Linked DNA regions of Piscinibacter gummiphilus. The protein of the gene in region 1 interacts with the protein of each later gene in a pairwise test. Links are inferred from orthologs where the notes say so. Each region holds a gene or a part of one and is shown in the gene's direction. Other genes may lie near its edges. The genes, in order: recO and recR.

Evidence for each region.
Region 2: the proteins of recO (region 1) and recR interact in binary tests that used the Escherichia coli proteins (3 or more experiments, as listed by UniProt). The link is inferred for Piscinibacter gummiphilus from one-to-one orthologs.

Annotation. Positions count from the first base shown.
Region 1 is NZ_CP015118.1:5,128,379-5,139,537, reverse strand. Bases 8,182-11,159 are described here. They hold recO (DNA repair protein RecO), read left to right. Parts: upstream 8,182-9,256; coding sequence 9,257-10,063; downstream 10,064-11,159. Other genes in these bases: acpS (holo-ACP synthase), read left to right, coding at 10,876-11,159; A4W93_RS23425 (pyridoxine 5'-phosphate synthase), read left to right, coding at 10,076-10,879; era (GTPase Era), read left to right, coding at 8,263-9,243; rnc (ribonuclease III), read left to right, coding at 8,182-8,260. Outside these bases: RNA polymerase sigma factor RpoE, read left to right, coding at 1-346; A4W93_RS23470 (sigma-E factor negative regulatory protein), read left to right, coding at 437-1,135; A4W93_RS23465 (MucB/RseB C-terminal domain-containing protein), read left to right, coding at 1,139-2,185; A4W93_RS23460 (Do family serine endopeptidase), read left to right, coding at 2,318-3,748; lepA (translation elongation factor 4), read left to right, coding at 4,312-6,120; lepB (signal peptidase I), read left to right, coding at 6,120-7,103; A4W93_RS23445 (DUF4845 domain-containing protein), read left to right, coding at 7,156-7,524; more of rnc, read left to right, coding at 7,556-8,181. UniProt on the Escherichia coli protein: Involved in DNA repair and RecF pathway recombination.
Region 2 is NZ_CP015118.1:3,589,403-3,600,474, reverse strand. Bases 1-2,891 are described here. They hold recR (recombination mediator RecR), read left to right. Parts: upstream 1-1,097; coding sequence 1,098-1,685; downstream 1,686-2,891. Other genes in these bases: A4W93_RS16155 (amidohydrolase), read left to right, coding at 2,843-2,891; A4W93_RS16160 (GlxA family transcriptional regulator), read right to left, coding at 1,693-2,772; A4W93_RS16170 (YbaB/EbfC family nucleoid-associated protein), read left to right, coding at 767-1,093; dnaX (DNA polymerase III subunit gamma/tau), read left to right, coding at 1-742. In the rest of the region: more of A4W93_RS16155, read left to right, coding at 2,892-4,174; A4W93_RS16150 (DUF3224 domain-containing protein), read left to right, coding at 4,230-4,634; A4W93_RS29695 (N-acetyltransferase), read right to left, coding at 4,598-5,167; A4W93_RS16145 (universal stress protein), read right to left, coding at 5,173-6,006; A4W93_RS16140 (transglycosylase SLT domain-containing protein), read right to left, coding at 6,405-8,018; gloB (hydroxyacylglutathione hydrolase), read right to left, coding at 8,015-8,788; A4W93_RS16130 (class I SAM-dependent methyltransferase), read left to right, coding at 8,787-9,629; A4W93_RS16125 (ribonuclease H family protein), read left to right, coding at 9,690-10,139; A4W93_RS16120 (efflux RND transporter periplasmic adaptor subunit), read left to right, coding at 10,208-11,072. UniProt on the Escherichia coli protein: May play a role in DNA repair. It seems to be involved in an RecBC-independent recombinational process of DNA repair. It may act with RecF and RecO.

The DNA of each region.
Region 1 (11,159 bases):
GGGCCTCAAGCGGGATCCGATCGTGACGGAATCCGCGCGCGCATCCCGGGAAGACGACGATGAAACTTCCCGCGTGGAGAATGAACTAACCGACGGCGAGACGCCCGAAGCAGTCATGGCCAGCAAGGAGATCGCCGCCGCGGTGAACGCGGCGATCGAGGCGCTGTCCGACGACCTCCGGCAGGCGATCACGCTCCGCGAGATCGAGGGCCTGAGCTACGAGGAGATCGCCGAACTGATGGATTGCCCGATCGGCACCGTCCGTTCGCGCATCTTCCGGGCACGGGAGGCCATCGCGCAGCGGTTGCGGCCGCTGCTCGACACGCGGGAAGGGGAGCGCTGGTGACGGCGCCCTCCGGGGCCGTCATGGGCTCGAAAGATGAAGGGGGCCGCCTCCGGGTGGCCGCTGGGTGTGGTTTGATGGTTGGAGATGGTGATGTCGCAACGCTCTGAAGGCAATCTGCCGCCGATGGACGATCTGTCGGCGCTCATGGATGGTGAACTCGGTGCCTCCGAGGTGGCCCGCGCGTGCGCGCGCTGGCGCGACGATGCCGACGCGCGAGAGACGTGGCACACCTACCAGTTGATCGGCGACGTGCTGCGCTCCGACGACCTCGCCGCGCCGGCGGCCCGCGACCTCGACTTCCTGGCCGCGCTGCGCACGAAGCTGGCCGAGGAGCCGGTGGTGCTCGCGCCCCGGCCCGCTGCCGAGGTGGCCGAACCCCATCCGCTGCCGGCGGTGGCCAATGCCCAGGCCGGTGGCCACGCCGTCTGGCGCAACTGGCGCACGCCCGCGGCCGTGATGGCGGGCTTCGCCGTGGTGGCGAGCGTGCTCGTCGTCACCCGCCTGCCCGGTGGCGCCGATGCCGGCGGCACCGTGATGGCTGGCGTCCGCTCCACCCCGTCGTCCATCACGCTGGCCGCGTCGCCTGGCGCGAGCAACGTGCCGGGCTTCGATCTCCCGTCCGACAGCCCGCAGATCGTGCTCGACGGCAAGCTGATCCGGGACGCGCGCCTCGACGAATACCTCGCCGCCCACAAGAAGTTCGGTGGCAGCTCCGGCCCCGGTGCGCCGTCGGGTTTCCTGCGCAATGCAGCTGCCATCACCAACAACACCGCGACGGCGGGCCGCTGATTCATGCTGACGCCTTCCGCGCGGTTCCGACTGTCCTGGCTGACCCTGTTCTGGGTGGCGGCGCTCCCCGCCCACCTCGTGCACGCGCAGAGCGCGCTCAACAGCGGCGATGCCCTCGTGGAAAAGCGCGAGGCCAAGGCCTGGCTGTACCGCATCCAGGAAGCCGCGAACAAGCGGAGCTACCAGGGCACCGTGATCGTCAGCAGCGGCGGCGCCGTCGCCAGCTCGCGCATCACGCACTACTGCGAAGGGCGCGACCAGTTCGAGCGCATCGATGCCCTCGATGGCCAGGCCCGCCACATCGTGCGTCACAACGAACAGGTGCACACCGTGTGGCCCCAGCGCCGCATCGCGATGGTCGAGCAGCGTGACCAGCTCAGCTCCTTCCCCGGCCTGCTGCAGGCCGGTGGTGACCGCGTGGCCGAGTACTACGACCTGCGCGCCGTCGGGCAGGAGCGGGTCGCCGGCCGCGAGGCGAACGTGCTCTCGCTGCGCCCGAAGGATGGTCACCGTTATGGCTACCGCCTGTGGTCCGACGCGGCCACGGGCCTGCTGCTGCGCACCGAGGTGCTCGGCGAGCGCGGCGGCGTGCTCGAGTCCTCCGCGTTCTCCGACGTGGCCATCGGCGTGCACCCGTCCGTCGACGCGATGATGCAGCCCATCCGCAAGCTCGACGGCTACAAGGTGCTCCAGCCCGGCGCGGCATCCACCACCCTCGAGGCCGAGGGATGGCACCTCGAGACGAAGGTGCCGGGCTTCCGCCTGGTCAGCTGCGTGAAGCGGCCCGTGGACGGACCGTTGCGGGCGCAGTCGCCCGCCGCGGGGCATGAGCCCCAGCTCGTGCAGGCCGTCTTCACCGACGGACTGACCTCCGTGTCGATCTTCATCGAGCCGTACAACCCCGAGCGCCATCCGCGCCCCATGAACACCGCCATCGGCGCCACCCAGACCCTGATGCACCGCCAGTCCGACTGGTGGGTCACGCTGATGGGCGACGTGCCGGCCCCGACGCTGCGCCTGTTCTCCGAAGCCCTCGAGCGCCGCAAGTAATCCGCCGGTCGCGGGCGGGCGCTGGAATTCGGGCAACATCGCGGCGGAATGGCAAGGGCGAGGGGCGGGTGACCGCCCGGCCGTGTCCGTTCGATCCGTTGTTTCGTTTTCATGAGCCACGAGGATTCATCCATGCCATCCAGCCCCTTCCCCGGTTCGGTGTCGACCGGCCTCGCGTCGATGCGCCGCGGCCTCCTGCTGCTGGCCAGCGGGGCCGTGCTCGGCCTGTCGGCCCTGGTGCTGCCATCCGGCGCCCAGGCGCAGGCGCGCGAACTGCCCGATTTCGCGGACCTGGTCGACAAGGTCGGCCCGGCCGTCGTGAACATCCGCACCACCGAACGAAGCGCCGACGGGGCGCGCCTGCCGTTCCGCCGCCGCGCGCCGTCGCTGCAGCAGAGCGACGAGGTGCCTCGTGGCGAAGGCTCCGGCTTCATCCTGAGCGCCGACGGCTACGTGATGACCAACGCGCACGTGATCGCCGGTGCGTCGGAGGTCTACGTGACCATGACCGACAAGCGTGAGTTCAAGGCGAAGATCGTGGGCGCCGACGAACGCACCGACGTCGCCCTCGTCAAGATCGACGCCACCGGCCTGCCGGTGCTGCGCATCGGTGACGTGAGCCGCCTGCGGGTGGGCGAATGGGTCGTCGCCATCGGCTCGCCGTTCGGCTTCGACAACACCGTGACCGCCGGCATCGTCAGCGCCAAGTCGCGCGAGACCGGCTCCGAGGTCGCGCTGATCCAGACCGACGTGGCCGTGAACCCCGGCAACTCGGGCGGCCCGCTGATCAACATCCGCGGCGAGGCCGTGGGCGTGAACTCGCAGATCTACAGCCCCGTGGGCAGCTACGTGGGCATCTCGTTCGCCATCCCGATCGACGAGGCCATGCGCATCGCCGACCAGCTCAAGTCCGGCGGCCGCGTGGTGCGCGGCTACCTGGGCATCCTGCCCACCGAGGTGCCCCGTGAGGCCGCCGAGGAGTACGGCCTGAGCAAGACCAAGAACCGCGGCGCGTTCGTGAGCCAGGTGGTCAAGGGCGGCCCGGCCGAGAAGGCGGGGTTGCGCCTGGGCGACATCGTGCTCGCGCTCAACGGCAAGCCCATCGACGGCCCGGTCGAGCTGCGCCGCGCGCTGGGCGTCATCAAGCCGGGCACGCCCATCGTGCTGCAGATCAACCGCCGCGGGAAGCCGCTCGAGATCAAGGCGACGCTCGCCGAGATGCCCGCGCAGCAGGCCGCCGCGCCGGCCGAACGTGCCGAGCCGCCGGAGTCGAAGGGCTCGCAGGCCGCGCGTGCGTGGGGCCTCGTGGTCTCGGGCCTGAGCGATACCGAGCGGCAGTCCGCGCGTGTGTCCGGCGGCGTGAAGGTGGTGTCGGTCAGCGGAGGCGCCGAGGCCGTGGGCGTGCGCGCGGGCGACGTGATCCTCGCGGTCGGCGACACCGAACTCGGCGACCTGAAGCAGTTCGAGGCCGTGGTCGGGAAGTCGGACAAGGCGAAGCCGCTGTCGGTGACCCTGCTGCGCAACGAGTGGGCGCAGTACGTGCGCATCCCGCCCTCGAAGTGACACCGGCATGTCGTGGCGCATGCCCTCCGAACCCGTGAGGGCATGCACCCGACTGCTTTACCCGGATTTGCCACGAGACGAAATGGGGTCAGGGTCGTCACAAAAAAAAGTCGGCGGGCCATCGGTCGTCGATTCCCGCATCATGAAAGTTTGCGGTGACTAACCCGAACTGAACGGCCCGGAATTCAGCCGCCAATCCGATACAATTGAAGCGCCCGGCCAGGCATTTACTGCTGGCCGATGCAAGGAGTCGCAGACCCGTCAACTATCCCCAGGCTACCCACAAGCATTTGTGGATAAACTGTGGACGGATTTTGCTGTTGGTGACTTGCAACGACGCACAATCAAGCAATGGCGCGGTTTTCAGCGGGGTGCTTTTGGCTACAATGAAACCCCAACAAGCAGTTGCCATACGTTTTGTTGGAAGGCGCGTCAAAGCTTCGACGTGCCTTTTTTTTGTTCAACGCACGGGCATCTGCCCTCTCTTCGCACCGTGATCGCGTGCCTTCGCGCAGCTCCCCGCTGATGCGACATCACCCGCCTCGAACCGGTCGCCGCTCCTCATGGATCACATCCGAAATTTCTCCATCATTGCCCACATCGACCACGGCAAGTCGACGCTGGCCGACCGCCTCATCCACCGCTGCGGGGGGCTGAGCGATCGCGAGATGGAAGCGCAGGTCCTCGACTCGATGGACATCGAGCGCGAGCGCGGCATCACCATCAAGGCGCAGACCGCCGCACTCGAATACGTGGCGCGTGACGGCAAGACCTACCAGCTCAACCTGATCGACACCCCCGGGCACGTCGACTTCTCGTACGAAGTGAGCCGCTCGCTGTCGGCTTGCGAGGGCGCGCTGCTGGTGGTCGACGCGAGCCAGGGCGTCGAGGCGCAGACCGTGGCGAACTGCTACACGGCGCTCGACCTCGGCGTCGAGGTGATCCCGGTCCTGAACAAGATGGACCTGCCGCAGGCCGATCCCGAGCGCGCGAAGGAAGAGATCGAGGACGTGATCGGCATCGACGCCGAGAACGCCATCCCGTGCAGCGCCAAGACGGGCATGGGCATCGACGACATCCTCGAGGCCGTGATCACCCGCATGCCGCCCCCGAAGGGCGTGCCCGACGCGCCGCTGCGCGCCATGATCATCGACTCCTGGTTCGACAACTACGTCGGCGTCGTGATGCTGGTGCGTGTGGTCGACGGACAGCTCAAGCGCGGTGAACGCTTCAAGATGATGGCGTCCGGCGCGGCCTACGCGGCCGAGCAGCTGGGTGTGTTCACGCCGAAGTCGGTCTCCCGCGACGCGCTCAAGGCGGGCGAGGTGGGCTTCGTGATCGCCGGCATCAAGGAACTGCAGGCGGCCAAGGTGGGCGACACGCTCACGATGGAAAAGAAGCTGCCGAACAACCTGGGCCCTGCGGCCGAGGCGCTGCCGGGCTTCAAGGAGATCCAGCCGCAGGTGTTCGCCGGCCTGTACCCCACCGAGGCCAGCGAGTACGACCAGCTCCGCGACGCGCTCGAGAAGCTCAAGCTCAACGACTCGTCGCTGCGCTACGAGCCCGAGGTGTCGCAGGCGCTCGGCTTCGGCTTCCGTTGCGGCTTCCTCGGCCTGCTGCACATGGAGATCGTGCAGGAGCGCCTGGAGCGCGAGTTCGACCAGGACCTGATCACCACGGCGCCGTCCGTCGTGTACGAGGTGGAGCTGGGCAACAAGGAAGTCATCCAGGTCGAGAACCCGTCGAAGATGCCCGACCTGGGCCGCATCGCCGAGATCCGCGAGCCCATCGTCACGGTGCACCTGTACATGCCCCAGGACTACGTGGGGCCGGTCATGACGCTCGCGAACCAGAAGCGCGGCGTGCAGATGAACATGGCGTACCACGGCCGCCAGGTGATGCTCACCTACGAGATGCCGCTCGCCGAGATCGTGCTCGACTTCTTCGACAAGCTGAAGAGCGTGTCGCGGGGCTACGCGTCCATGGACTACGAGTTCAAGGAGTACCGCGCCGCCGACGTCGTGAAGGTCGACATCATGCTGAACGGCGATCGGGTCGACGCGCTGTCGATCATCGTGCACCGCAGCCAGAGCCAGTTCCGCTCTCGGGCCGTCGTCGCCAAGATGCGCGAACTGATCTCGCGCCAGCAGTTCGACGTCGCCATCCAGGCGGCCATCGGGGCCAACATCATTGCCCGTGAGACAATCAAGGCCCTGAGAAAGAACGTGATCGCGAAGTGCTACGGGGGCGACATCACCCGCAAGCGCAAGCTCCTCGAAAAACAAAAGGCCGGCAAGAAACGCATGAAGCAGATCGGCTCCGTCGAGGTGCCGCAGGAAGCGTTCCTGGCCATCCTCCAAGTGGAAGATTGATGGGTGCTCTGACTGGTGTTCTGTATGGCTGCCTCGTGGTGTTCCTGGGGGGCTGGTACCTCGGGAAGTGGCCCGGCAACTTCTCCTTCCTCCTGTTCATCCTGACGGTCGTCACGCTGGTGTACTGGCTGGCCGAACGCTTCCGTTTCGCACCCGCCCGCCAGGCCGCGGCGCGAAACCTCGAAGCCCAGGACGCGGCCCGCCGGCAGCAGCTGGCCGACAAGGGCATCGCGAAGGTCGACGGCGACATCTCGTCGGCCCGCGAGGCGCTGCTCGCCCAGCCCTGGTGGCTCGACTGGACGGCCGGGCTGTTCCCGGTGATCCTGGTGGTGTTCCTGCTGCGCTCGTTCCTGTTCGAACCCTTCAAGATCCCGTCCGCGTCGATGGTGCCCACGCTGCTGATCGGCGACCTCATCCTCGTCAACAAGTACCACTACGGCATCCGCCTGCCGGTGATCAACAAGAAGATCATCCCGCTGAACGAACCGCAGCGCGGCGACGTGATGGTGTTCCGCTACCCGGCCAACCCCACCATCGACTACATCAAGCGGGTGGTGGGCGTGCCGGGCGACGAGGTGGCGTATCTGAACCAGAAGCTGTACCTGAACGGCAAGCCCGTGCCCACCCAGACGCTGCCCGAGTTCTACGACGAGGATGGCACGCAGGCGGGTGACGGCATGCGCTACCGGGCGCAGTTCTCCGAGAAGCTCGGCGAGAAGGACCACCGCATCCTCGTCGACCCGAAGCGCCCCAGTTACGTCGTGCCACATGCCACTTTCCCTTACAAGGAAAACTGCCGCTACAGTGCCGAGGGAATCACCTGCAAGGTGCCGGCGGGTCATTACTTCATGATGGGTGACAACCGCGACTACTCGGAAGACTCGCGGTTCTGGGGCTTCGTGCCCGACGAGAACATCGTCGGCAAGGCCTTCTTCATCTGGATGAACTTCGGCAACTTCAAGCGCTTCGGTTCTTTCAACTGAGTTCGATCCACAGACCTTGCTCTCGTCAGCATCACCCAAGGAGCCATCGACCATGACCCTCCCGTTTCGTTCGCCCCGCGGTCAACGCGGTGTGACCTTGTTCGGGCTGATGTTCTGGGCCATCCTGATCGGCATCGTCACGCTGGTCGCACTGAAGGTGCTGCCCACGGTCAACGAATACCTGACGATCCAGCGCGCCATCGACAAGATCGCCTCGTCGAGTCCGGCCACCGTGCCGGAGGTCCGCGCGGCGTTCGAGCGGCAGAAAGAGATCGAGTACTCGATCCAGTCCGTCACCGGCAACGACCTCGCGGTCACCAAGGTCAACGACAAGCTCGTGATCTCGTTCGCCTACGACAAGGAAATCGAGCTGATGGGCCCGGTATACCTGTTGCTGAAATACGAAGGCAAGTCGAAGTAAGCTGTCGGCTGAATCGCGCCTCTTTCGACCCGTGGACCACCGCCTCACCGCCCTCCAACAACGTCTGGGACACACGTTCGCCCGGCCGGAGTTGCTGAGCCGTGCCATCACGCACCGCAGCTTCGGCGCCGACCACAACGAGCGCCTCGAGTTCCTGGGCGACGCGGTGCTCAGCCTGGCCATCAGCGGCCTGCTGTACGAGCGGTTCAGCGGCTCCGACGAGGGCGACCTGACCCGGGTGCGGGCCCACCTCGTCCGCGAGGACAGCCTGCACCGCGTGGCCCTCGTGATCGGGCTGCCCGACGTGCTGCGCCTGAGCGACGGCGAAGCCCGCGGCGGCGGCGCCCAGCGCCCCTCCATCCTGGCCGACGCGCTGGAAGCCATCATCGGCGCCACCTTCGTCGACGGCGGCTTCGACGCCGCCCGCAGCCTCGTCAAGCTGCTGTTCGGCGAGGTGATCGCCACCACCGAGATCGACGGCTGGGCGAAGGACGCGAAGACCGAACTCCAGGAATGGCTGCAGGCCCGCCGCCTGCCGGTTCCCACCTACCGCATCCTGGGCACCCGTGGCCAGGCCCATGCCCAGACCTTCGAGGTCGAATGCGCCGTCCCGGCGCTCGGCCTCACCGAAGCCGGCGAAGGCCGGTCCCGCCGAAACGCCGAACAGGAAGCCGCCAACCGCATGTTGCGCGCCCTGAAGGCGAGCGACAAACCCGGCAGCGCCTTGCGCTCCTGAGCATGAACCACCCCGAGCAAGACCCCGATGTGCCCGAGCAGAACGCCGAGGCGCAGGACTCCGAACCGCTGTCGTCCGATCACGACGACGAAGACGGGGGCGGCGACACCCGCTGCGGCCTCGTCGCCATCGTGGGCCGGCCCAACGTCGGCAAGTCCACGCTGCTGAACGCGCTGGTCGGCCAGAAGGTCAGCATCACCTCCGACAAGGCGCAGACCACGCGCCACCGCATCACCGGCATCCGCACGGTCGACGACACCCAGTTCGTGTTCGTCGACACCCCCGGCTTCCAGACCAAGCACACGGCCGCGCTCAACCGCAACCTGAACCGCACGGTCACCGGGGTACTGAACGACGTCGACGTGGTGCTGTTCCTGGTGGAAGCCGGCCGCTTCGGCCTGGACGACGCCAAGGTGCTCGCGCTGATGCCGAAGGACCGCCCGGTGTTCCTGATCGCCAACAAGCTCGACGCCGTGCAGCGCCGCGCCGACCTGATGCCCTGGCTCAAGGGCATGCAGGACCGCCACGCGTTCGCCGAGTTCGTGCCGCTGTCGGCCAAGAAGGCGGCCGACGTCGAGCGCCTGCTGGGCATCGTGAAGCCCTACCTGCCGCAGCAGCCCTGGTTCTACGAGGAAGACGCGCTCACCGACCGCACCGACCGTTTCCTCGCGAGCGAACTCATCCGCGAGAAGCTCTTCCGCCTGACCGGCGACGAACTTCCCTACACCTCCACCGTCGTGATCGACAAGTTCGAGGAAGAGGGCAACCTGCGGCGCATCGCCGCCACCATCATCGTCGAACGCGATGCCCACAAGGGCATGGTGATCGGCCACGATGGCGAACGCCTCAAGCGCATCGGCTCCGAGACGCGCCAGGAGCTCGAGCGCCTGATGGACTGCAAGGTCTTCCTGGAGCTGTGGGTCAAGGTCCGTTCGGGCTGGGCCGACAACGAGGAACACCTCCGCAGCTACGGCTACGAATGAGCCTCCGCTGAGCGTGGCCGCCCCTCGCCCGGTGCGCCAGGCGCGCGCCCCCTCCGTCCTCGCCGCCTACGTGCTCCACCGCTACGACTGGAGCGAGTCGAGCCTCGTGCTCGACGTCTTCACTCGAGAGTCGGGGCGCCTGCCCGTCATCGCCAAGGGCGCCAAGCGGCCGTATTCGCAGCTGCGCCCGGTGCTGCTGCCGTTCCAGCGCCTGTTCGTCACGCTCGGCAAGCCTCCGAAGGCGGGTGAGGCCGGCGACGCGGTGGAGGCGGGCGGCGAAGTGCGCCTGCTGCGCGGTGCCGAGTGGGCCGGCGGGTCGGCCATGCTGACCGGTGCGGCCCTCTTCAGCGGCTTCTACCTGAACGAGTTGCTGATGAAGCTGCTCGCCCGCCAGGACCCCCATCCCGAACTGTTCGACGCCTACGCGGCCACGCTCCCCTCGCTTGCCTCGGCCGACGACGCCGTGACGCAGGCCGCGCTGCGGGCGTTCGAGCTGACCCTGCTGCTGCGCCTGGGCCTGCTGCCCGACCTGACCGTGGTCACCGCCACGCAGCAGTCCGTGGCGCTGGATGGCGGCTACGCGCTGCTGCCCGAAGTGGGGCTTGTGTCGGCCCGGCCGTCGGACACCCCGATCAGCGGCACCGACCTCGTGGGGGTGCAGGCGGCGCTGGAGCACGGCAGCATCCCCGCGCTCCAGCAGGCCTGCGGCAGGGTCTTGCCTGCGCTGCGTTCGCAACTCCGGGCCCTGCTTCACTATCATCTCGGCTCGAACGTGCTGCGCACGCGGCAGGTGATGATCGGTGTGCAATCCCTCGGCTGAAACCCTCCAACCATGAATCCCTTGACGTCCCGCGGCTCCGGTTCCCATTCGCAACGCGCCGGCACCGCGCTGTCGGTCAACGTCAACAAGGTGGCCCTGCTGCGCAACACGCGCTCGCTCGGCATCCCGAGCGTCGTGCGCGCGGCCACGCTGTGCCTCGAAGCCGGGGCCGACGGCATCACGGTGCACCCGCGGCCCGACGAGCGCCACATCCGCGCCCACGACGTCTTCGACCTCGCCGAGCTGCTGAAGGCCTGGCCCGGCGCGGAGTTCAACATCGAGGGCAACCCGTTCCACAACCTGGTGGACCTGGCCCGCGAGGTGGTCGCGCGCGGCCTGCCGCTGCACCAGTGCACCTTCGTGCCCGACAGCGTCGAGCAGTCCACGTCCGACCATGGCTGGCGCTTCCCCGAGGACGCCGCGCGGCTGGCCCCGCTGATCGCCGACGTGAAGGCGCTGGGCGTGCGCGTGAGCCTGTTCATGGACCCGACACCCGAGGCCATGCCCGCCGTGCGCGCGGTGGGCGCCGACCGCGTCGAGCTCTACACCGAGACCTATGCCCGCGCCCACGCGGAAGGCCGTCTGGCCGAGGTGACGCCGGCGTTCGCGGACACCGCCCGCGCGGCGCTGCGCGAAGGCCTGGGCGTGAACGCCGGCCATGACCTCAACCTCGACAACCTGACGGACTTCCTGAAGGCCGTGCCCGGCGTGCAGGAGGTGTCGATCGGCCACGCGCTGGTGGGTGATGCCCTCGAGTTCGGCATGGCCGAGACCGTGCGCCGCTACCTGCAGTGCACGCGCGAGGGCAACACATGATCTACGGCATCGGCACCGACCTCTGCGACATCCGGCGCATCGCCGCGTCGATGGCCCGCCGTGGCGACCGCTTCGCCGAGAAGGTGCTGGGTCCCAACGAGATCCTCGTGTTCCGCGCCCGCCGCGCGCGGGTCGAGGCCCGGGGCCTCAGCTACCTCGCCACCCGCTTCTCGGCGAAGGAGGCCTTCTCGAAGGCCATCGGCCTCGGCATGCACATGCCGATGACCTGGCGCGCCTGCGAGATCCTCAACGCGCCCAGCGGCAAGCCCGAGATCCGGTT
Region 2 (11,072 bases), 1.5 Mb from region 1 along the record:
CGTGCCGGTCCGTCCGCCGATGCCCGCTCCCGTGCCTGCGCCTGCGCCAGTTCGCGCGGCCGCACCGGCCCCGGTGCCCGTCCCGGCGCCCGCACCCCGCGAACCCATGCGCCCCGCGGCGGTCGCCCAGGCCCCGGCCGTGCGTGTGCCGGTCCCGGTGCGCGACGACGAACCTCCGGCCTGGCTCGACGAGCAGCCGTTCGACGGCGAACCGTCGAACGAGGCGCCCATGAGCCTGGACGACTTCGAACCCGACCGCGGCGAACCGTCCGAGCCGGTGGTGGCCCCGGTGGCGCGCCGTCCGCTGCCGGCCGATCCCGCGCCGACCCTCCACGTGCCCACCCAGATGGGCGCGCGCTGGAACGACGTCGTGATGCAGCTCAACGCCGCGGGCGCCATCTCGGCGCTGGCCCGCGAGATGGCGATGCAGGCGCATTGCCTGGCCGTCGAGACCCGCGACGGCACGATGGTGTGGCGCCTGATCGTCGAGCGCGAGATGCTGCGCGCGCCGGCCCAGTGCAACAAGGTGCAGAGCGCGCTGTCGGAGCTGTTGAAGCAGCCGGTGCGCTTCGAGTTCGAGAGCGGCCAGGCCACGGACACGCCCTCCCTGCGCGCCTCGGCCGAGCGCAACCGCCGCCAGGCGGAGGCCGAACAGATCATTTCCAACGACCCGCTGGTGCAGTCGCTGATGCAGCAGTTCAAGACGGCGCGCATCGTGCCGGGGTCCGTCAAATTCCACTGAAGTCCAGTCCAAAAGGATCACACCATGATGAAGAACCAGATCGCCGGCTTGATGAAGCAGGCGCAGCAGATGCAGGAAAACCTCAAGAAGGCCCAGGACGAACTGGCCACCATCGAGGTGGAAGGCCAGTCCGGCGCCGGCCTCGTGAAGGTGACCATGACCTGCAAGCACGACGTCAAGCGCGTCGTGATCGACCCGAGCCTGCTGGCCGACGACAAGGACATGCTGGAAGACCTCGTGGCCGCCGCCTTCAACGACGGCCTGCGCCGCGCGGAAGAGGTCTCCCAGGAGAAGATGGGCAAGCTCACCGCCGGCATGCCGCTGCCCGGCGGCATGAAGTTCCCGTTCTGAGTCCGTGGCCGCATCCGCCCTCGAGGCGCTGATCGACGCCCTGCACCTGCTCCCGGGCGTGGGGCAGAAGTCGGCGCAGCGCATGGCGTTCCACCTCCTGCAGCACGACCGGGTCGGTGCGCAGACGCTGGCGGATGCGCTCGACACGGCGCTGCACGACGTGCGGCACTGCGAGCGGTGCCACACGTTCACCGAGGCGCCGGTGTGCAGCACCTGCCTCGACCCCGAACGCGATCCGAAGCTGCTCTGTGTGGTGGAAACCCCCGCCGACCAGGCCGCGATGGAACGCACCGGCAGCTACAAGGGCCTCTACTTCGTGCTGATGGGGCGGCTGAGCCCGCTCGACGGCATCGGCGTGTCCGACATCGGGCTGCAGGCCCTGATGGACCGCACGGCCGACGGCGTGGTCGACGAGGTCATCGTCGCCACCAACTTCACCGCCGAGGGCGAGGCCACGTCCCACGTGATCGCCGAGGCGCTCAAGTCGCGCGAGGTGCGGGTGACCCGGCTCGCGCGCGGCGTGCCCATCGGCAGCGAACTCGAACACGTGGACCTGGGCACCATCGCACACGCGCTCGTGGCGCGGCGCTGACCCCCCTTCAGGTCGCGTCCACCTTCCACCGCACCCGCGGTGACCGGAGCGCATAGCGTTGCCGGTACTGCGCGGGCGACACCCCCGCCTCGCGGCGGAATACCCGCCGGAACGCCGCCGGGTCCGCATACCCGCACGCCTCGCCGATGGCCGGCACCCCGTCGAGTGACAGTTCGAGCAGCACCCGCGCCCGCTGGCACCGCAGGCCGTGCAGGTGGTCGAGTGGCGAGTGACCCAGGGCCTCCTGGAAGTGGCGCAGCAGCGTGCGCGGGCTGACCGCGGCGGCGTCGGCCACCTCGCGCAGCCGGTACGGGCGGTCGAGGTGTTCGCCCATCCACGCGACGGCCAGCGCCACCGGGCTGCCACGCGTGGTGCCGAGGTGCGCCTGCGCGGCGGCGCGCACGGCGGCATGCTGGCGGTCGGGGTCGTGCTGGTGCACGTTCGCGCAGGCCTGGGCCAGCTCCGGGCCCACGGCCAGGCGAACGAGTTCGAGTGCGACGGGGATCAGCGTGGCAGACTCGGCCCCGCTCAGCAGCGGTCCGTCGTGCAGCCAGGCACTGCCCGGTGCCACGGCGACGTGAGGGAAGTCCTGGCGGAAGCCGCCCGACTGGTACCAGGCGAGCGCGACGCGCAGGCCGTCGATGCGGCCGGTGCGGGCCGCGAGCCACGTCGCGGCCCCGAGGGTGACCACGAGTGCGCTGTCGTCGAAGGCCGCGGCGATGCGCTTGACGGCCGCGTCGAGCCCGTCGAGCGTGTGGCGGAGCGATGGCATGTCGCGGGCCAGCAGCGATGGCACGAACAGCGCCCGGCGCGGGTGGCGCTCGCTCCGCAGGCCTGCGTCGGCATACCCGCGAAGCTCGGCCGGCAGCCCCCGCAACGGCCGGCCGGCCGCGTCGACGAGCCGCCAGCCGATGTGGGGCGCGGCGTCGCCGTGCTGCAGCGTCGAGATGGTGTTGGCCGAGCGCAGCACGTCGACGAACGACAGCGCGGCGCCGGCCAGCGCGTGCGGGCAGACCATCACGTCGACGTGGGCGGCGAGGGTGGGGGTGGACATCCGGGTGGCGGGATCGGCTCGGTGGTTGGCCATTCTCGCTCTGCCTGCCGGGGCGGGGTGTCACTACGATGACCCGCACTCCATCCACTCCCACCGGACCCCGATGAACGCCACCCTCCGCCACACCGCTGCCGCCGTGTCCCTGCTGCTGTCCGTCTGCCACGTGCAGGCCCAGGTGGCGCCGGCCACGCTGTCCACGCTCGACGAGCGCATCGCCGCGGTGACGCCGAAGCTCACCGCGTGGCGGCGCGACATCCACGCGCACCCCGAGCTGTCGGGCCAGGAGAAGCGCACCGCGAAGACCGTGGCCGACCACCTGCGCGCGCTGGGCCTCGACGTGCAGACCGGTGTGGGCGGCACAGGCGTCGTGGGCACGCTCAGGGGCGGCCTGCCGGGCAAGGTGGTGGCGTTGCGCGCCGACATGGACGCGCTGCCGGTGGCCGAGGCCACCGGGCTCCCGTTCGCGTCGACCGTGAAGGCGCGGTACCAGGGCAAGGAAACGCCGGTGATGCACGCCTGCGGCCACGACGGCCACGTGGCGATCCTGATGGGCGTGGCCGAGGTGCTGGCCGGCCTGCGCGAGCAGGTGCCGGGCACCATCAAGTTCGTGTTCCAGCCCGCCGAGGAGGGCAAGCCCGACAGCGGCGACGGCCACGCGCACGACGACGAGGCCTGGGGCGCCAAGGCCATGGTGGCCCAGGGCGCGCTGAAGGACGTGCAGGCCATCTTCGGCCTGCACCTCACGTCGAACATCCCGCTGGGCGTGGTGGGCTACCGCTCGGGCCCGCTGATGGCGGGCTCGGACGGCGTGCAGATCAAGGTGTCCGGCCGGGGCACGCACGGCTCGTCGCCGTGGACGGGCGTGGACCCGATCTTCGCCGCGTCGCAGGTCGTGGTGGGCCTGCAGAGCATCGTCAGCCGCCAGCTCAACATCACGAAGGAGCCGGCCGTGCTGTCGATCGGGTCCATCCACGGCGGCAACCGCGACAACATCATTCCGGATTTCGTCGAGATGCAGGGCACGCTGCGCACGTTCGACGAGACCATGCGCACGGAGGCGAAACAGCGCATCGTGACGACGGCCCAGTCCATCGCCGCGTCCTCCGGCGCGAAGGCGGACGTGAGCTTCGGCCCCACGGCCTACCCCGTGACCTCGAACCCGGCCGCGCTGACCGAGGCTTCTCTGCCCGCGCTGAAGCAGGCCGCGAACGGCAAGGTGGCGGTCATCCCGAAGGTCAGCGGTTCGGAGGACTTCTCCGAGTTCCAGAAGGTGGTGCCGGGCTTCTTCTACTTCATGGGCGCGGCCCCGAAGGGCAAGGATGCGGCCACCGCCCCGGCCAATCACTCGCCGATGTTCGACTTCGACGAGGCGGCGCTGCCGATGGGCGCGCGCACGCTGGCCGTGCTGGCCCTCGACTACCTCGCGAAACCCTGACAGGGCCCGAGACCTGCGGCGATACTCCGGGGTTCCATCCCGAGGAGGACGCCGCATGGCCACGATCGCGAGAGGTTCGTTCACCGTCGACATGAGCCCGCAGGGCGAGGCCGACACCCGCGACGGCGTGAGCCTTGGCCGCCTGTCGCTGCGCAAGCGCTTCGAGGGCGACCTCGACGCCACCGGCGAGGGCCAGATGCTCACCGCGATGACCCCGGTCAAGGGTTCGGCCGGCTACGTCGCCATCGAGCGCGTCACCGGCGCCTTGTCGGGCCGCGCCGGCGCGTTCGTGCTGCAGCACACGGGCACCATGGACAAGGGCGCGCAACAGCTCTCGATCACGGTGGTGCCCGATTCGGGGACGGGAGACCTGGCCGGCATCACCGGCGCCCTGCGCATCCGCATCGCGGACGGGCAGCACTTCTACGAGTTCGAGTACACGCTGCCGGCCGGCGACTGACGGCGCACCACGCTGTCGACCGTGCGCCCGCGGCCGAGCAGCAGCAGGCGCGTGTCCAGGTCGACGAAGGCGTTGTCCGGCGCCTCCGTGCCGAGGTCGTGCAGCGCCCGTGGTGTCACCTGGGCGAATCGGAGCGGCCGGCTCCGTCCAAGCGACCGCCACAGCCGATGCGACGCCTCGGACTGGCGGGCCCCGCTCAGCAGGCAGGCGCCGCCGTCGAGCATCCACTGGTAGATGCGTGTGGCGAGGCCCAGGCGCTGGTGGTCCGCGGCGAACTTCGCGTGGGGCGAGAAGACCTCGCCCTGCGGCGCTGGCACCCGCGCGAAGGCCACGTACCCCGCGAGGCCCGGCCGGTCCGCCGGAACGACGTAGACGTACACCCCCGACGGGGCCGACCGCCAGAGGAGGGTTGCGGTCGACGGGTCCGCCGGCCGCCAGGCCCTCAGCGGGCCGGGCAGCGTGGGCAGGCGCCGCGCGAGCGCGGCGAGGTCGAGCTCGATCTGTCCCGGGGGCAGCCGGACGTCGATGCGCATGGTCCTCAGCCCTCCCGCGGCCAGGGCGGATGTGCGGGCGGCGGGACGACGAGCACGTCGCAGCCGGCCTCGGCCATCAGGCGGCGCGCCACGCCCAGGTGCAGCCGCCCCACGGGGAGGCGAGAGCGCCAGGCCCGAAGCGCGACGAGGTCGACGCCGAAGGTGCGGGTGGCCGAGACGAGGTGGGCGGCCATGGCGCCACTCGGGCGCACGTGCAGCCGGGCCGGGCGGCTCGGTCCGTCGTCGGGGAAGCGGGCCTCGAGCCGGCGGCGCGTGGCCTCGACGCGGTCGCGCCAGTGGCGGGCGACGATGTGCTGCGGCACCCCGAGCGCCTGCATCAACTGCTCCTCGCTCGTCTGCATCACGTGCAGCGCGTGCACTTCGGCCGCGCCGGTGAGGCCCGTCGCCGCTTCGGCGATGGGGGCGATGTGGCTTTCGAGGCCCACCGGCGCGAGCGCGCGCGTGTAGCGCACGCCGCCGCGGCGAGTCGACAGCAGCACGGGACAGACACAGGTGCGGAGCACCTCGGCGGGCGTGCCGAACCAGGCCCGCAGGCCGGGCGGCAGGCCGTCCATCACCAGCAGGTCCCAGGCGGCATTGGCCGCGGCGAGGTCGTCCACGGCGACCGCGCACACGAGCACGCGGGTCAGGCCGTGTTGCGTGCGAAGCCAGTCGGCCTGCACGAGCACGTCGGCCAGCGCGACGGGGGACGAACCGTCGCCCACGGACACCAGCACGATGGCCGCGTCGTCACGCGTCGCGAGCCGCGCCGCACGGCGGATGGCGCTGCCGGCGGTGCCTTCGGCCAGCACCGCGATCGTTCGAAGAAGTTTGCGCATTCCCTGCACTCCGGTTGCCCGCACGGTGCGATGCACCGGCGGAAAGCGATGGCCGGCGCCGGCCGCGAGCCCACGAGGGCAGGCGCGGCCGATTCCGGCGACATGGGGTGTCGACCGGAGAGGGCGGGGTGGGAGCCGGTGCGCGAGTGCGCCCGAGGGAGGAGGTGTCTCACCTGACCGTTCCGGTCGTGCAGTGAGAGCCCGGCGGCCTGCGGTGGTGAACCGGAGGGGCCGGGCCTAGGGATGTGCGGCCAGGCCCTGGCGCCGCGGGGGACGCGTGGTGCGGGGGAGGGGACCGGTCGCCACCACGGCACGGCCTGCCGCGGGGGCGGAGGTGTCGAGGAGGGCGAGGGTGGCGGGCATGCGGCGATTGTAGGCCGGATGCCCGCGAGGGTTGGTCAGTGCTTCTTCTTGACCGTCTTCTTCGCCGGTGCCGACTTCTTCGTGCCCGACGTCTTCTTCGACGGCGCGGCCTTCGTGGACTTGCCCGCCTTCACGCTGCCGTGGCTGGCCTTCGCGGAGGCCTTGCTGCTGCCGCGCGCGGCCTTCGATGCAAGGTAGACCACAATGGTCTCGCCCGGCTTGAACCTGGCGCTCGCACTGGTCTTGTTCCACTCCGCCACCTGGTGCGGCGTCACGCGGTAGCGCTTGGCCACGGTGGCGACGGAGTCGCGCTTGCCGGCCTTGAGCGTCACGCGCCGCAGCGGCGGCACGTCGGGCGTGAGGGCCATGACGGCGTTGTCGGCCAGTTCGGGCGACACGTCGCGCTGCGAGGTCTGCGCGCGCGGCACGAGCAGCGTCGAGCCCGCCTTCACGAGCATCGACGGCGGGATCTTGTTGACCTCGCGCAGGTCGGACTCGGGCATGCCCACGCGCTTGGCGGCCTCGGCCGGGTGCAGCGTGGTGGGGGCGACCCAGGCCGTCCACGTGGCCAGCGGCCCCTGGTGCAGCGAGATGTTGCGGATGAACTGGCTCGCGTTGTCGTACGGCAGCAGCAGCTGCGGCGTGCCGGCAGCGAGGATCACCGGCTTGTTCATCTGCGGGTTCAGCGTGTGGAACTCGTCGCGCGAGACGCCGGCGAGCGCGATGGCGAGGGACACGTCGATGTCGCGCTCGATGGGCACGCTCAGGAAGTACGGGTGGTTCTCGAGCGGCGGCAGCCTGATGCCGAAGTCGGCCGGGCGCGCGATGATGTTCTTCACCGCCTGCAGCTTCGGGACGTAGTACTGCGTCTCGTCCGGCATCTTGAGGCTCAGGTAGTCGGTGGGCAGGCCCAGGCGCTGGTTGCGCTTGATGGCGCGCTGCACGCTGCCCTCGCCCCAGTTGTAGGCGGCCAGCGCGAGCTGCCAGTCGCCGAACATGCCGTACAGCTTGCCCAGGTAGTCGAGCGCGGCGCGCGTGGACGCGAGCACGTCGCGGCGGTCGTCGCGGAACACGTTCTGGCGCAGCTCGAAGTACTTGCCGGTGGCCGGCATGAACTGCCACATGCCCGACGCCTTCGCGGACGACACGGCCTGCGGGTTGAACGCGCTCTCGATGAACGGCAGCAGGGCCAGTTCGGTGGGCATGCCGCGGCGTTCCACCTCCTCGACGATGTGGAACAGGTAGCGGCTGCCGCGCGTGGTCATGCGCTGGACGTAGTCGGGGCGCGAGGAGTACCACTGTTCGCCCTTCTGGACGAGCGGCGTGTCGAGGTCGGGGATGGCGAACCCACGGCGCAGGCGGTCCCACAGGTCGACGGTGGCGGCCGCGGCGTTGAGGTCGACGGCCTCGTTCGGGCGCAACGGGTCGATGGGGGCGGCGACGGCCTGGTTCGGGTCGATCGTGCGGGGGGCCGAGGCGGGCGTGGCGGCGCTGGCGGCCGACTGGGCGGCGCGGACGATGTCGGAGACGTCGTCGTCGGCCGCGTCGGCGCCGCCGTTCGGGGCGACGGTGGAGCAGCCGGCCAGCCACGCCGAGAGCAGGAGGGCGGCGGCCGCGGCGGCGCGCCGCAGGGAGGAGGGTTGGATCATCGGAATTCGTTTTTCCATTGGCGGAGGGCAGCCAGCACGTCGACTTCGTCGCGGCTGCCGGCGCCATGGCGCTGGGCGGCCTCTGCGACGGCGGGGACGCCGCAGCGGAGGAACGGGTTGATCAGGCGCTCCTGCCCGATGGCGCCGGGCAGGGTGGGCAGGCCGCGGGCGCGGAGGTCCTCGCAGCGGGCCGAGTAGTCGAGCAGGTCGGTGTTGCCGGGCTCGACGGCGCGGGCGAACTTCAGGTTGGACAGGGTGTATTCGTGGGCGCAGCAGACGCGGGTGTCGCCGGCCAAGTCCGCCAGCCGGGACAGCGATTGGTGCATCTGCGCCGGCGTGCCTTCGAAAAGGCGGCCGCAGCCGCCTGAAAAGAGCGTGTCGCCGCAGAAGAGCAGCGGTGCGCTGCCGTCCGGCGGCGTGTGGAAGAACGCGATGTGCCCCGCGGTGTGGCCGGGCACGTCGATCACCTCGAACGACAGGCCGAGGGCGGTGACGGTGTCGCCGCCCGAAACGGGCGTGATCGGGCCGGGGATGCTCTCCCGGGCCGGGCCGAACACGGGCCCCTGCAGCCGGGGCCGCAGGGCGGCGAGCCCGCCGACATGATCGTTGTGGTGGTGAGTCACTAGAATCGCTGCGAGCGACAACCCGTGGGCCTCGAGCGCCTGGAGCACCGGGGCGGCATCACCCGGATCGACGACGAGTGCCTGCCGGCCATCGTGGAGCATCCAGATGTAGTTGTCGGCAAAGGCAGGCAGTGCAAGCAGGTTCATGACACAAGTCGTCGGCATTATAAGTTTGGCGGAATGGCTCGAGACGCCCCCCGGCCGCTACCTGCTGGCCTGGGAGCAGGCCCAGCTCGACCGGAGCGTGGCCGACGTGTTCGGTTTCCACGCCCTGCAGCTCGGGCTGCCCGAACTGGATGCGCTGCGGGACAACCGCATGCCCCACCGCTGGCTGGCGACGGACCAGCCGCCGCACCGGGGGGGGGACACGGTGGAGTCACCGCCCGGCGGCGAAGTTCCGGACGAGGAAACCCGCCGAGGTTACTCCAGGGCGCAGGTGGTGCTCCAGTGCGATTTCGACGCTTTGCCCTTCGACAGCCAGAGCCTCGACCTGATCGTGCTGCCCCACGCCCTGGAACTGGCCCGGGATCCCCACCTCGCACTGCGCGAGGTGGAGCGGGTGCTGATGCCCGAGGGCAAGGCCGTGATCCTCGGTTTCAACCCGCGCAGCCTGTGGGGCGTGCGCCAGCGGTGCGGCCAGCTGTGGCGCCAGATGGGGTTCAAGCCCCGGGCCGGGCTGTTCCTGCCGAGCGGCGGCGACTTCATCGGCTACCGGCGCATGCGCGACTGGCTGCGCCTGCTGAGCTTCGAGGTCGAGGCGGCCCGTTTCGGCTGCTACGCGCCGCCGCTGCGGTCGGAACGCTGGCTGCAGCGCTTCGACTGGGCCGAGCGGGTGGGCGAACGCTGGTGGCCGGTGTTCGGGGCCGTGTACCTCGTCGTGGCGGTCAAGCGGGTGCGTGGCATGCGGCTCGTGGGGCTGGCGAGGCAGCAGCGGCAGGCGGCCAAGGCGGCGCGGGCGGTGGTGAGCCATCGGCAGTCGCGGGAATGACCCGTTTTCACGGCATCATGTGTGGTTTTTGCAGTTGACCGAGACAGGACACACCACGCCATGAAATGGGTTGCTTACACCGACGGGGCCTGCGCGCCTTCCAATCCCGGCCCGGCCGGCTGGGGCTGCGTGCTGATCGCCCCGGACACCACCGAAACCGATCATTTCGGTTTCATCGGTCCCGGCACCAACCAGATCGCTGAACTCACCGCCGCGCTGGAGGGTCTGAACCGGGTGCCGGTGGGCGGCGTGGTGGAGCTGGTGTCCGACAGCCAGTACGTGCTCAAGGGCCTGGGCGAATGGCGCGCGGGCTGGGAGCGCAAGGGCTTCCGGAACTCCAAGGGCGAGCAGGTGGCCAACCTCGCGCTCTGGAAACAGCTCTTCGCGGCGGCGGATGCCAGAAAAGTCACGACACGCTGGGTTCGCGGGCACAACGGGGACGTGTACAACGAGCGGGCCGATGCGCTGGCCAACAAGGCGCTCGCGACGAGGTCCGCCAGCGCGCGCTGAGCGCGCCGTTTTCCTGCGGCACCACGGGCCCCGGCCCGGGCACAGGCCGCCACATTGGGTCGAAGACGATGAAGAAGTTGCACGCCCTCGTGGCGGTGGTCGGGCTCGCGAGCATCAGTGTCGCGGCCTACGTGTACCAGCGGCAGGACGGCTCGCGCGGAAAGGACACCGCCTCGGCGCCGCCGGCCGCGGGCCGCCCCGCGGGCTCCGACGGGCCCGCGGCGGTGGAAGTCGCCCGCGCCGGCGCCATGCGCTTGCGGGACGAAACCTCCACCGTGGGCTCGCTGCGCTCGCGCCAGGGCGTGATGCTGCGCCCCGAGGCCAGCGGGCGCATCGACAAGCTGGGTTTCAGCGACGGCGCCCGCGTGCGCCGCGGCCAGCTGCTCGTGCAGCTGGACGACACGCTCCAGCGCGCCCAGCTCGCGCAGGCCAAGGCGCAGGCCAGCATCGCCCGCACGAACCTGCAGCGCAACCGCGACCTCGCGTCGCAGAACTTCGTGAGCCAGAGCGCGGTCGACCAGTCCGCCGCGGCACTGGAGGTGGCCGAGGCCCAGGTGGCCCTGGCCGATGCCCAGCTCGTGCGCATGCGCGTGCTGGCCCCGTTCGACGGCGTGGCGGGCATCCGCCTCGTCAACGTCGGCGACTACGTCAAGGACGGCGCCGACCTCGTCAGCATCGACGACGTGGCCGGCATGCTCGTGGACTTCCGGCTGCCCGAAGGCGTGCTGTCCCGCCTGAAGGTGGGGCAGGTGGTCGACGTCACGCTCGATGGCCTGCCGGGCAAGGCGTTCAAGGGCCGTGTCGACGCGTTCGACTCCCAGCTCGACGCCAACGGCCGCTCCCTGCTCGTGCGGGCCAGCCTCGCCAACGACGAGGGCCTGCTGCGCCCCGGCATGTTCGCCCGCGCCCGGCTCGTGTTCTCCACCCGCGACG